DNA from 2 places in the Stenotrophomonas sp. STEN035 genome. Region 2 is predicted to be linked to the other one. Evidence: riboswitches for the same ligand, from Rfam matches in the RefSeq annotation. Region 2 holds a riboswitch; the other holds the start of a gene.

Region 1 (6,827 bases), on a different contig from region 2:
GCACACTGCCTTCGTCGGCGGCGTGGCGGCGCCAGTTGATCCAGCCATAGACGAGGAAAACGGCGAAGGCGAGCTGCAGCAGCGTGTCCGAATACAACTTGGCTTCGGCGAACACCAGTGCATACAGCGCCACCGACAGCAGGCCGACCGGCCACGCAACCATCCGCCGTTGCGCCATCAGCCAGACACCGAGGATGCTGCATAGCGCGGCCGACCATTCGAGCGTGGCGCTGTTCACAGCGCTACGCTCACCGATACGCGTGCCTGCCGCGGTGCGCCCGGGAACAGGTAGTAATCGCCCATGCTGCTGCCGGTATCGCGCCAGTAGAAGCGGTTGAAGAGATTGTCCATCGACAGGTTCCAGTTCACTGCGTGGCCTTGCAACTGATGCTGGAAGCGCAGGCCGGCATCGAACACGTTGTAGCTCGGTGCGCGTACCGCGCCATCAGCACGCGCGGTATTGGCCGATGCGTAACGCCAGCCGCCGGTCAGGTCCAGCCCTTCGACGAAGGGCAGGGCATAGCTCAGGTGCACACTGGTCCGCAGCTTGGGTACGTTGACCAGTTGGTGGCCTTCGTAGCTCGGTGTGCCGGTGTCGCGCGCACGTGCCTGCAATACGCTGGCGCTGGCGACGATCTGCAGTGCATCGGTGAGCTGGCCGTTGGCGGTCAGTTCCAGGCCGACGTGGGCCTGCTTGCCTTCCTCTACGAAGGTGTAGCCGACGTCGCTATCATCGGGCTTTGCGTACTGGTACGGCTGGGTGGTGCGGAACAGTGCCGCGCCCAGCGTCAGCTGCTCGCTGCTGGCGTACTTCACGCCAACTTCGAGCTGGCGCGACCGCACCGCGGGCAGGAAGGTATCGGCATTGGCGGTCCAGAACGGTGCTTCCTGGCCAAGCGAGATGCCTTCGACATAGCTGGCGTAGGCATTGATGCTGTCGCTGGCCTTCCACATCACCGCAGTCTGCGGCAGGAAACGTGACAGGCGGCTGCGACGTTCTGGATTGCCGCGCTTGTCATAGGCGCGTTCGTTCAGGCGCACGTAGCGGCCGCCGGCCAGCCACTGCCAGTCTTCATTGAGCTGGATGCGGTCCAGTGCGAAGACGGCGGTCTGGCGGCTGTCCAGGCGACGTGCGGACGCGCCCGGCATCAGCGGCGAGGGCTCGAACACGGGCAGCTGCTTGTCGTGGATGTTGACGGTGCCGACGTATTCGTTGACGTTGCGGCGCTTGTCCACGGTGCGGCGGAACTGGTCGGCACCCACGGTCAGCTGATGGCCGATGCTGCCGGTGTCGAAGCTGCCGCGCAGCTCGGCACGCAGCTCCTGGTTGCGACGGGTATCGTCCGGGCTGCGGTAGTCATAGATGTCGTAATCGCCGTTGGGGGCGAAGTAATTGCCCGGCACGCTGCCATCGGCACATTCGGCGGCGTAGTAGCAGCCATAGGCGAAAGCGACGTTGTCATCGATCACCGTGCGGCTGTGGCTGACGGCAACGCGCGATTGCCAATTGGCGTTGAAGTCGTAGGTGTGCAGCGCGGTGATGTTGGTGCTGGCGATGCCTACCGGCTGCTGCCACGGCTGGTAGCCGAGCAACTGCTCGCGGTCCACGCCGGTCGGCAGTTCGCTTCCGCCCAGCAACTGGTAGCCGGAAGCCGAGCGCTGCGCGCTGGTCTGGTAGTTGGCATCCACTTCGAGTTTGCCGCGCTCGCCGATCAACCAGTCGGTCGCCAGCGAATAGAAGTTGCGGCGGCCATCGGCATGTTCGATATAGGACGCGCTGTCGTCCCATGCTGCGTTGAAGCGCAGGCCGAGGCGCGGGGTCAGCCAGTGGCCGACGTCGATGGCGGCATAGCGCGAGCCTTCGTTGTCGGTGCCGAGGGTGACGGTGCGTACTTCGGCCGGTCGCTTGCCGACGTAGTTGATGATGCCACCCGGTGCCATCACGCCGGCCGCCAGGCCAGCTTCGCCCTTCAATACTTCCACCGACTGCAGGTTCTCCAGCGCCAGACGCTGTTCGCCGGCGATCGACATGCCGTTGAAGCGGTAGCCGGTGGCGGTGTCCAGCGCGAAGCCGCGGATGGCGACGTTCTGGTAATAACCGACAGGGGCGTAGGCATCGCCCAGTGAGGCGTCATTGCTGGCCAGCTCGGACAGCGAGCGCACCTGCTGGTGGTCGAGGAAGTCGCGGTCCAGCACGTTCATCGATGCCGGCGTGCTTTTCCAGTCTCCGCTGCCAAAGCTGTTGGCGCGGGAGTTGTCCGCTTCTGGCTGACGGGCCTGTACGCGTACGGCGGCAAGCTCGGTCGGGGAATGTTCGGCGGTGGCATCAAGGCCGGTGTCGCTGGCGTACAGCGGCAGGGCGGTGCTCAGGGCGAGAGACAGCAACGTGGGGCGCAGGCAGCGGTTCATTCGATTCGTCTTCAGGCAACAAGGGAGACGAAGCGAAGGCGCGCATGCGCAGCGCCAATGACGGCGCTACGGCTGCTGCTCAAAGCTCCCTACGCCGGTGCAAACCGGATCAGGTTCCAAGGGACTCTCTCAGCCTGGCAAATCCAGGCACCCCCGCTTCAGGGCGCCATTTCACTACAAATGCGAATGATTTGCGAGTCGGGCCGCTTCAGGCGGCCGCGTGCAGGGCCTGCAACAGGGCTTGGCCATGCTGGCTGGCGAACCATTCGGGGTGGCCGAGCATGAATGGTTGCCAGGCGACATCGGCATTTGTGGTGGAGCCGGTGATGCCTTCGAAATACTCGACTTCTGACAGTGCAAAGTCGAAATGCACCATTGGCAGCAGATCGGCCAGCAGGTGTACCCGCTCGGCCGACAAGGGCAACACCTCGCGGTAGCCAGCGAGCAAGGCCAGCGCGATATCGATACGCACCGCCTCGGCGCCGCGTTCCAGTTCCAGCCAGGCCACGGCGTTGCGTTCGATGGCGGTGGCCAGATCGAACAGGGCGCTGGTGGGGGAGGCCAGGCCGAAATCGAGCACGCTGCTGACCTGCATCGCGTTGTCGCCATGGCCCCACAGCAGGTTGGAGACGTGCCAGTCGTTGTGCGCCCAGAGTCGAGGTTCCGCCTGCAGGCGCGCGGCCAGGCCGACGTGCCAAGGCAAGACGCTGCGCTGCAGTTGTTGCTCCCACGGAATGCGGGCCAGGTAGCGGGCAAGGCCGGGCCGGTTGTCGAGATCGGCCTTGATTGCGGAGATCGGGTCTTCAGTACGGATCAGCTCATCGCGGGCGACCAGCAGGTGGGTGCTGCGTTGGGGCGCGAGATAACTGGCCGAGGCGCGGTGCAGGGTCGCCAGCATGTGCCCGGCGGCGCGTGCGCGTTCGGTCTCGGTCAACAGCGTCCACGACGGGGCGTCGCGGTACAGGTCCTGGCCATCGGCTACGGCGTGCAGTTCGTAGGTCCAGTCGTCGTGCTCAGTGGCAGTCTGGCCATCGTGGCCATGCAGGAGTTGGACAACCGGCACCCCTGCCTTGGCGAGGTGGGTGATGAATTGATGCTCTTCCTGCAGGCAAGTGGCGCTGCGCACCAGTCGGTGGTGCCGTTTGACGAAGACCTTGCCGTGCGGGCCCTGAACAATAGCTGCGGCCGACATCGGTCGCGGGCTGTGCCAAAGCAGGGTGCTGCCAGCATCCAGTTGCGGGTAGTGATTACACAGCCAGGCAAGCTCGGCCGTATTGATGGCGGGCCAGTCGGCGGCCACCTCATCGTTGTTCAGGCCTTGCACGCGGTGTGATTGCTGGGTCATCGGAACGGGCTGGGACAGGTGATGCGAGGGAGGCGCGATGGTACGTCAGCTCCGCCAAGGCTGCTGGATGTAGAACCGAGCCATGCTTGGCAAGGGGCCTTCCCGGTAAGGCCCCAGCCGAGCATGGCTCGGCTCTACAGGGATTCAAGATCCAATGCCGACAGCCAGGCAACCCGTGTGAAAGGAATTGTTAAAAAGCGCTGGCGCGGATCAGCCGAAGTCTGTATTATTCGCCCACACCGCGGGAATAGCTCAGTTGGTAGAGCGCAACCTTGCCAAGGTTGAGGTCGCGAGTTCGAGTCTCGTTTCCCGCTCCAAATCGGAAAGGGCCCCCGCAGCGGGGTCTTTTCATGTCGAGGCGGTGTAGTGCTTCGGCGGTGCAATTGTTTGGCCTGGTAGCAGAGTGGTTATGCAGCGGATTGCAAATCCGCGTACGCCGGTTCGATTCCGACCCAGGCCTCCATGAGTAAGCACTAAAGCCCTGAGAAATCAGGGCTTTTTTGTTTTCTGCGATTTCTCATCGGCCCGCAGTCCCCGATTCAGAGGGCAAAAGGCGCGGTTGACACTCGTTTTCCAGTGGCTGACTCGCGTTGGCATGCGCAGAGTGCGCGCACGCGAGTACAAATACTCGCTGCGCAGGCGAGTAAGCAGCAGGCAAGCCCTGTTGTCAGCTGCAGATGCGTGCGACGATTTCATTTTCGAGGTGCGCGAATGCGCGCCACTCGATTGCCTGCAACTGGCTGCGTTGTGCAGGTGGCAACGCGCCAGTCAGCATCGCTGCACCGAAGTCGCTCAGTACTGCCTCGCCGGTGGCTGGGTTCCACAGAATATTGTGGGCGTACAGGTCGCCATGCAGCACGCCCTGCGCATGCAGATGGGTGAGCGCCGCGCGGATGCAGCCCAGCAGGCGCTCGGTGATGGCAGGCGTAAAGCGCGCATGCGTTGCATAGACATCGCGCGTGCAGCTGGAAAGGCTGGGCGGGCCGGCCAGGTTGACGTAAACCGGTGGAAGCAAAGGCAATGCAACTGCCAAGCGGCCTGTCGTGTGGCCTTCAACCACCTCCAGCGGGGTAAGCAGGTTCGGGTGGCCAGCGGCAACCAAGCCTGCGGCGAGTTCTGACTGCGGCGTGCCATCGCTGGTAAATGCCGCCTTGAATACTTTGACGGCAATCGTTTCATTGCTGTGCTTGAGGGTGGCGCGGTGGATGTGCCCACTCGCCCCTTCGCCCAGCAGCTCGCCGATATCCAGATCGTCGTAGTGGATGGCGTGGTGATGCGCTTCCACCAATGCGGCGTGTTCGGCGTCCGCAGTCAGTGGATTGCCGGCCAACGCCGGCCAGGCCAGGTTTGGCAATGCAAGCACGGTTGCTGGAATTTCATTGAAATGGTTGCTGGCTATCCGCAACAGCTCCAGTGCTTTGCAATTGCTCAGGTCAGGTAGTGCAGTGAGCTGGTTGCAGGAGAGCATAAGCTTCTGCAGCCGTGGGCGCTGGCCAAGTTCTGCGGGTAATTCACTGAGCTGGTTGTCGGTGAGAATCAGCCAGCGAAGCCGTGCTGGCAGGCTGCGTTCGGATACCTGCGCAATCTCACAGGCCTTGAAGCCGACCATTTCGAGCTGCTCGCAGTCGCCAAGTGCAACCGGCAAATGCGTAAACGGGTTGTTGGAGCAGAACAGGATGCGCAGCTTGCGCAGTCGCTGCAGGTCATCGGGCAAGGAGGTGAGTTGGTTGCCGGAGAGGTCCAATACTTCCAGCGTCTCGGCCAAGGCGAACAGCGCCTGCGGGAATTCGGTCAGGCCCAGGTTGACCAGTCGAACAGCGTTGGCGCCGACAAGGGCGCCGCTTTTGAGATCTTCAAGGGTATGCATGCAGTGCGAGTGTACCGGCTCCAACACAAGGCTTTTGTGGGAGCGGCGTAAGCCGCGAAGCCGATAGATCATCAGATGGCAGGGATGTCCATGGTTCAAGCAATGTCAACTTCGCGGCTTACGCCGCTCCCACAGCCTCTACATGCTGCGCCCGGCTAAATGCTTGCAGCGGTGAATGCCGCCAGGACGAAGCACAGCAACGTGATGCCGGCGAACGCCAACGGCTTGATGCGCAATCCGGGGGGGGCGGTATCGCCATCGTTGGCTGGACGGGCGCGATGGATCAGCTCCAGTGGGTAGTGCTTGCTGGCCATCACATCGTCACAGGCATCCATGCAGTTGCCGCATTCGATGCAGCTGCTGGAGCGACCATTGCGGATATCCAGCCCGATCGGGCAGGCCGCAACGCAGGCACCGCAATCGGTGCAGTCCCCGAGGTGGACCGGACTGAACTTGGGCATGGCGCCGGCAATGGCTGGGTGGGCGGCGCGGAATACATAGTCGGCCGCAGTGCTTGCATCGAGCAGGCCGCGTGAACGATGCAATACGCTGGCGTTGTCCTGGCCGCGCTCGCCACGTGGCTCACCGCGCGGCGCGTTGTATTGGATGCAGGGCGTGCGTGCATCGGCAATCAGTGGCTGCACGCGGCTGTAAGGGCAGAGATAGCTGCAGACCTGTTCGTGCAGATACACCACGTTTGCCCAGGTGGCCAGGCCGTAGAAGCTGATCCAGAAGAATTCCCAGCCACTGAGCGTAAGTGTGAGTACGCCGTGCGCCAGCTCTGCGATAGGCGTGAAGTAGCCCACAAAGCTGATGCCGGTCCACAGCGAGATTGCCGCCCACAGTGTGTGTCGAAGTGGTGTTCCCAGTGGCTTCGCCCTGCCTTTGAAATCGGTCAGGCGGGTCAGTCTGCGGAACAGGCGGGTCAACACCGTCTGTGGGCAGGCATAGGTGCACCACAGGCGCCCGTAGAGGCTGGTGGCAAGGCAAAGCAGGGCCAGTGTGGCCAAGGCAAGCCAGAGCAGTGGTATTGACTGCTCCGGTTGCATCGAGATGCCGGTGACCTGGAACTGGCGTGCATCGATGTCGAGCAGCAGCCAGGGTTTGCCGCCCCAGTGCAGCCAAGGCAGGCCATAGAACGCCGCCAGCATCGCCAGGCTGGTGAGCTGGCGGAACCTGTCGCGCCTGCGCGCGGTGCCGGCGCTG
Region 2 (6,827 bases):
GGTCTGCAAGCTTGCTGTTTTACTGTGGGAGCGGCGTCAGCCGCGAAGCTGAGCTTGCTCGAACCTCTTCGTCTGATGATGTCCTTGCTTCGCGGCTGACGCCGCTCCCACAAAGACAGTCCGATGCCTGTGGTCCAGCTTGGCTGGTTTGAGCGCCAAGGTGACGGGGAGTTCAGGACAAGGCACATGCGCAAGGCGTGCGTCAGCGCGGTGGCTGGGCTATCGTCCAGCCATTCCCTTGCTGGTTGTCTGCCATGCTGCGTACCGCGTTGTTGCTTGCTCTATCTACGGTGTCGGTAACGGCGTTTGCCGCAGACCGTATCACCGGTCATGAATTCGCCACCCGTTCGGAAGTCATCGCGCCGCATGCAATGGCGGCCACGTCACAGCCGCTGGCCACGCAGATCGCGCTCGACGTGATGAAGGGTGGCGGCTCGGCGATGGACGCAGCCATCGCTGCCAATGCCGCGCTGGGATTGATGGAGCCGACCGGCAATGGCATTGGCGGTGACCTGTTCGCGATCGTGTGGGACCCGAAGACGCAGAAGCTTCATGGCTACAACGGCTCGGGCCGTTCACCGCGTTCGTTGACGTTGGCAGAGCTGCAGCGGCGTGGTCTGAAGGAAATTCCCGCGACCGGACCATTGCCGGTGTCGGTGCCCGGGGCGGTGGATGGCTGGTTCGCCTTGCACGAGCGCTTCGGGCGTAAGCCGATGGCTGAGAATCTGGCGCCGGCAATTGCCTATGCGCGCGCAGGGCATCCGGTGTCGGAGGTCATCGCCTATTACTGGGATCGCTCGGTGCCCAAGCTGTCGCAGTATCCGGGCTTCAAGGAGCAGTTCACCATCGATGGGCATGCGCCACGCAAAGGGCAGATGTGGCGCAATCCGAATCTTGCAGACACCTTGCAGCAGATTGCCGATGGCGGCCGTGATGCGTTCTACAAAGGTGACATCGCTCGTGGCATTGGTGACTACTTCAAGGCCAATGGCGGCTATCTGAGCTACGGGGACATGGCTGCTCACCAGGGCGAGTGGGTCGAGCCCGTCAGCAGCAATTACCGTGGCTACGATGTGTGGGAGTTGCCGCCGAACAGCCAGGGCATTGCCGCGCTGCAGATCCTCAATGTGCTGGAGGGCTATGACTTCTCGAAGATTCCATTTGGCTCGGCCGAGCACATCCATCTGTTCGTCGAAGCCAAGAAGCTCGCTTTCGCCGACCGCGCCCGTTTCTACGCAGACCCGGCATTCTCGCCGGCACCGGTACAGCGGCTGATTTCCAAGGACTACGCCGCGCAGCGCCGCAGCCTGATCTCGATGGACAAGGCGTTGAAGGAAGTTCAGCCGGGCACGCCCAGGCAGTTGGAGGAGGGCGACACCATCTACATGACCGTGGCCGATGCCGAGGGCATGATGGTGTCGCTGATCCAGTCCAACTATCGCGGCATGGGCAGTGGTATGGCACCGCCGGGGCTGGGCTTCATCCTGCAGGACCGGGGCGAGATGTTCGTGTTGCAGAAGGATCATCCCAATGGCTATGCACCGGGCAAGCGGCCGTTCCAGACCATCATTCCTGCCTTTATCACCAAGGATGGCAAGCCGTTCGCCAGCTTCGGGGTGATGGGCGGTGCGATGCAGCCGCAAGGGCATGCGCAGATCGTGATGAACCTGGTCGACTTCGGCATGAACCTGCAGGAAGCCGGCGATGCGCCGCGCATCCAGCATGAAGGTTCGACCGAACCGACCGGACAGGCCACGGCGATGCGTGATGGTGGCGAGGTCAATCTGGAAACCGGGTTTTCCTACGAGACGGTACGCAGTTTGATGCGCAAGGGGCATCGCGTGGTGTTTGCCGATGGCCCTTATGGTGGCTATCAGGCGATCATGCGTGACCCGGAAAGCGGCGTTTACTACGGCGCTTCGGAGAGCCGCAAGGACGGGCAGGCGGCGGGGTACTGATCTTTGCTTCTTGTGGTTGTAGCGGGGCAAAAGCCAAAGCCAAAGCCAAAGCCAAAGCACCCCTCCCCAACCCTCCCCTTCGCTGCGCGAAAGGGAGGGGGCCGTTCTTGGCGATTTACAAGATGGCGACGGAGCCGTTTCTACCCCCTCCCTTTCGCGCAGCGAAGGGGAGGGTTGGGGAGGGGTAGCTCTTCGCTGCCGTCCTTACCACCCAATTGTTCAGCCACATTGCGCAGCTGGATGCGAAGCCCGCCAGATGCGCCGCGGCAATTCACAGCTCCCGCAGCCCCCGCCTACTTGCCCAGACCTGACGAACGCTCAGTGACTGCACGTGCTTCTTCCTGCGCGGCCTGTTCGCGCTCGATCCACGCCTCCATCATGTGCCGTGCGCGCTGCGCGAGCCGGCGCTGACGGTTGTGCTCGGCGTCCAGTACGCGGTACAGCGATACCATCACCAGCACCATCAACAACGCGAATGGCAGTGCTGCAATGGTGATCATGCCCTGCAGTGCATCCAGCCCACCTGCGAGCAGCAGCGCCGCGGCGATCAGTGCAATGGCAATGCCCCATACCAGCTTGCGTGACAGCGGTGGATCGCCGGCTTCGTCGGTGGACATACCGGCCAGCACCAGCACCGCGGAATCGGCCGAGGTGACGAAGAAGATGATCAGCAGGACCAAGGCCAGCCCCGACAGCAGCAAGGAGGCCGGCATGCTGTCGAACAGCGTGAACAATACCGTTTCATAGCCATTGCCCAGCGCCTGGATCAGGTCGGCCTGGCCAAACAGCTGCGCCCACAGTGCGGTGCCGCCGAACACGGAGAACCACAGGAAGCCGAGCAGGGTTGGTGCCAGCACCACCCCGACCACGAACTCGCGCACGCTGCGGCCGCGTGATACCCGCGCAATGAACGAACCCACGAACGGCGCCCAGGCAATCCACCAGGCCCAGTAGAAGATGGTCCAATCGGCGACCCAGGTGCTGCCCGAAAAGGGCGACATGCGCAGGCTCATCGTCACCAGCTGGTTCAGGTAAGAGCCCAGCGTGGTGGTGAAGGTGTCGAAGATGAAACCGGTGGGGCCGAGCACCAGCACTGCCGCCAGCAGCACTGCCGCCATTGCCAGATTGAAGTTGGACAACCACTTGATGCCACGGTCCACGCCGCTGGTGGTGGAGATCATGTAAAGCACGAAGGCGATGGCGATAACCGTCATCTGCAGTGGCACGCCTGCGGTAACACCAAACACACGTTGCAGGCCGGCAGCAATCTGGATGGTGCCGAACCCCAGCGTGGTGGCGACACCGATTGCGGTGGCAACCACGGCGGCGATGTTCACCAGCTTGCCGATCCAACCGCGATGATGGCGGCCGATCACCGGTTGCAGCATGTCGCTGATCAGGCCGCGGCCGTTGCGGTTGTATTGGAACCAGGCCATTGCCAGCCCGATCAGCGCATAGATTGCCCACGGGTGCAGGCCCCAATGGAAGAACGAGTAACGCATCGCGGCGCGGGCGGCATCCATGCTTTGCGGCGGCAGGCCTTCGGGTGGGGTGACGAAATGCGATACCGGTTCGGCGGCGCCCCAGAACACCAGGCCGATGCCCATACCGGCGGCGAACAGCATCGACAGCCAGCTGGCGCGGGAGAAATCCGGCTCGGCATCTTCGCCGCCGATGCGCAGGCTGCCGAAGCGTCCGAACGCCAGGTACAGCAGGAAACACAGTGTCAGGAACACGATCAGCAGGTACATCCAGCCGGCGCCGCGCACAACCTGGGCCAGCGTGGCCTGCACCACGTCGTTGAAGGGGCCGGGCGCGAGGCCGGCAATCAGCACCAGCAGCGCGACCAGTGCAATGGAGACACGAAACACCATGAAGGAGCTTCTCCGATCAAATGAGCGATTGAGGGGAGCGAGCCTGAGCTTGCAGGACAACCGGCTGGCACCTTGGCACCGGGCCGGGAAAGGAGGGGCGGCAAGCGCCGCAAGGCAGTCATTCGAAACGAGCCTGCGCGGGATGTTACTGAATGGCGCGTCACGATTACGTTAGCGGCTTGTAACGTTGTGCAAGGCGAGGCCTGCTGGCAGTAGCTGCAGCCTTTTGACCGGCGCTCCTGCTGGCTTGGCTTTCCCATCGATTGCGGGTCTAATGACGCCCGAAGCGGGGGTACCGTGGCCATAGGGTCGCGGTTGAGACATACCCTTCGAACCTGATCCGGCTCATACCGGCGTAGGGAAGCTTCGTGTGCCGCCAGTCGATGTGCCCGCAATGGGCCAGGGCCGGCCGGCGTGCGCCTTCGCTTCGTTCCGTCATGCGAATCCCTCGCGTGGCCTTCGCACCCCGCGTGTGGATAGACCAGGACGAATGCCAATGAACGCACAGCCCAGCCTGCAGCAACAGGCCCAGCAACTCTCCGAATCCGTGACCCGGCCGATTCCCGGTTCGCGCAAGATCTTCGTCGCTGGTTCTCGCCCGGACCTGCAGGTGCCGATGCGCGAGATCGCGTTGACTCGCACGCCCACCCTGTTCGGCGGCGAGGAGAACCATCCGGTCACCGTGTACGACACCTCCGGCCCGTATACGGATCCGCAGGCCAACATCGATCTGGCAGCGGGGCTGGCGGCGGTGCGCAGCGCCTGGATCGAGGAGCGCGGGGATACCGAGCAGTTGGCCGGTCTCAGCTCAGAGTTCGGCCGTGGCCGCCAGCACGATGCCCGGCTGGATGCCGTGCGCTTTCCCGGCCGCACGCTGCCGCGCCGGGCGATTGGTACCGCCAACGTCACCCAGATGCACTACGCGCGGCGCGGCATCGTTACTCCGGAGATGGAGTATGTCGCCATCCGCGAGAACCAGCGCTTGGATGCAGTGCGTGATGCAGGGTTGCTTGCCCAGCATCCGGGGCATAGCTTTGGTGCCAACATCCAGCAGATCATCACCCCGGAATTCGTACGCGATGAAATCGCGCGCGGCCGTGCGGTGTTGCCGAACAACATCAACCACCCCGAGTGTGAGCCGATGATCATCGGCCGCAACTTCCTCACCAAGATCAACGCCAACATCGGCAACAGCGCGGTGTCCTCCGGCATCGCCGAGGAAGTGGAGAAGCTGGTGTGGGCGATCCGTTGGGGCGGCGACACGGTGATGGATCTTTCCACCGGCAAGCACATCCATGAGACGCGCGAGTGGATCGTTCGCAACTCGCCGGTGCCGATTGGCACCGTGCCTATCTACCAGGCGCTGGAGAAAGTAGATGGCCGCGCCGAAGCGCTGACCTGGGAGATCTTCCGCGACACCTTGATCGAGCAGGCCGAGCAGGGGGTTGATTACTTCACCATCCACGCCGGTGTGCTGCTGCGGCATGTTCCGCTGACCGCGAAGCGCGTCACCGGCATCGTCTCGCGCGGCGGTTCCATCATGGCCAAGTGGTGTCTGGCACATCACAAGGAGAACTTCCTTTACACACACTTCGAAGACATCTGCGACATCATGAAGGCTTACGACGTGTCCTTCAGTCTCGGTGACGGCCTGCGCCCTGGCTGTATTGCCGATGCCAACGACGCGGCGCAGTTCGGTGAACTGGAAGCGTTGGGCGAGCTGACAAAGATTGCCTGGAAGCATGATGTGCAGACCATCATCGAAGGTCCCGGTCATGTGCCGATGCAGCTGATCAAGCAGAACATGGACAAGCAGCTGCAGGAGTGCGGCGAAGCGCCGTTCTATACGCTTGGGCCGCTGACCACCGACATTGCGCCGGGTTACGACCACATCACCAGTGCGATCGGTGCGGCGATGATTGGCTGGTATGGCACCGCGATGCTCTGCTACGTGACGCCAAAGGAGCACCTGGGCCTGCCCAACCGGCAGGACGTGCGCGACGGCATCATGGCGTACAAGATCGCCGCGCATGCCGCTGATCTTGCCAAGGGCCATCCGGGTGCGCAGGTCCGCGACAACGCATTGAGCAAGGCACGCTTCGAGTTCCGCTGGGAAGACCAGTTCAACCTCGGTCTGGATCCGGAGAAAGCCAAGGAATTCCATGATGAGACGCTGCCCAAGGATGCGCACAAGCTGGCCCACTTCTGCTCGATGTGCGGCCCGCATTTCTGCTCGATGAAGATCACCCAGGATGTGCGTGAGTACGCCGCCGAGCAGGGGCTGGATGAGGCGCAGGCGCTGGCGATTGGGATGGCCGAGAAATCGGCACAGTTCCGCGAACAGGGCGCGCAGGTCTATCGCGTCGAATAAGCCGGTGAGTCGGGGCGGGGCATCCACGCGGGTGCCCCGGCCACTGCTTGACGCCAGCACGGGTGCGGACGTGTTAGCGTGCAGCCGTCCACACCAGGGGTAGGCCATGAAACTTCGCTTTGTTGCTCTGCTTTTCGCCTTGTCCACGTTGCTCCTGCTGGGCGCCTGCGCCAGCACCCCGCGCGTCGCCAGCCAGGCCGATCCTACTGCCGACTTTTCGCGCTACCGCAGCTTCGCGTTCTTCAGCCCGCTGGCGCTTGAGCAGCACGGCTATACCACCATCACCAGCAACCGCATCCGCGCCGCGGTGCGCGCGCAGATGGAGTCACGCGGCTACCGCTTCGATGAAGCCAATCCGGACCTGTGGGTGAACCTCAACGCCTATCTGCAGGACAAGACCCAGGTGACCACGATGCCGGAAGTGGATTACGACTATTACTACAGCTATCGCGCACGCGGCTATGTTGCCGTGCCGTACTGGCGCGACCGCACTGATGTACGTCAGTACACCGAAGGCACCTTGAACGTGGACGTGGTGGATGTGCGGAAGAAGCAACTGGTCTGGGAAGGCGTTGCGGTTGGCACGGTTGGACGGCTGAAGCCGGAACAGCGTGGAGAGCGGAT

The links. A riboswitch is a leader RNA that binds a small molecule or an ion and turns the genes downstream of it on or off. The one in region 2 is predicted to bind thiamine pyrophosphate.
Region 1: another riboswitch for thiamine pyrophosphate. It lies ahead of ACVOLL_RS11380 (TonB-dependent receptor); the one in region 2 lies ahead of thiC (phosphomethylpyrimidine synthase ThiC).

The regions. Positions count from the first base shown of each region.
Region 1 is NZ_JBRRDY010000018.1:43,156-49,982, reverse strand. It holds gene pnuC (nicotinamide riboside transporter PnuC) at 1-238, opposite strand, end outside; gene ACVOLL_RS11380 (TonB-dependent receptor) at 235-2,409, opposite strand; TPP riboswitch at 2,479-2,574, opposite strand; gene ACVOLL_RS11375 (phosphotransferase enzyme family protein) at 2,618-3,754, opposite strand; tRNA gene ACVOLL_RS11370 (tRNA-Gly) at 3,996-4,071, shown strand; tRNA gene ACVOLL_RS11365 (tRNA-Cys) at 4,144-4,217, shown strand; gene ACVOLL_RS11360 (leucine-rich repeat-containing protein kinase family protein) at 4,422-5,621, opposite strand; gene ACVOLL_RS11355 (4Fe-4S dicluster domain-containing protein) at 5,777-6,827, opposite strand, start outside.
Region 2 is NZ_JBRRDY010000005.1:29,820-36,646, reverse strand. It holds gene ggt (gamma-glutamyltransferase) at 255-1,958, shown strand; gene ACVOLL_RS03930 (BCCT family transporter) at 2,252-3,832, opposite strand; TPP riboswitch at 4,111-4,212, shown strand; gene thiC (phosphomethylpyrimidine synthase ThiC) at 4,329-6,203, shown strand; gene ACVOLL_RS03920 (DUF4136 domain-containing protein) at 6,310-6,827, shown strand, end outside.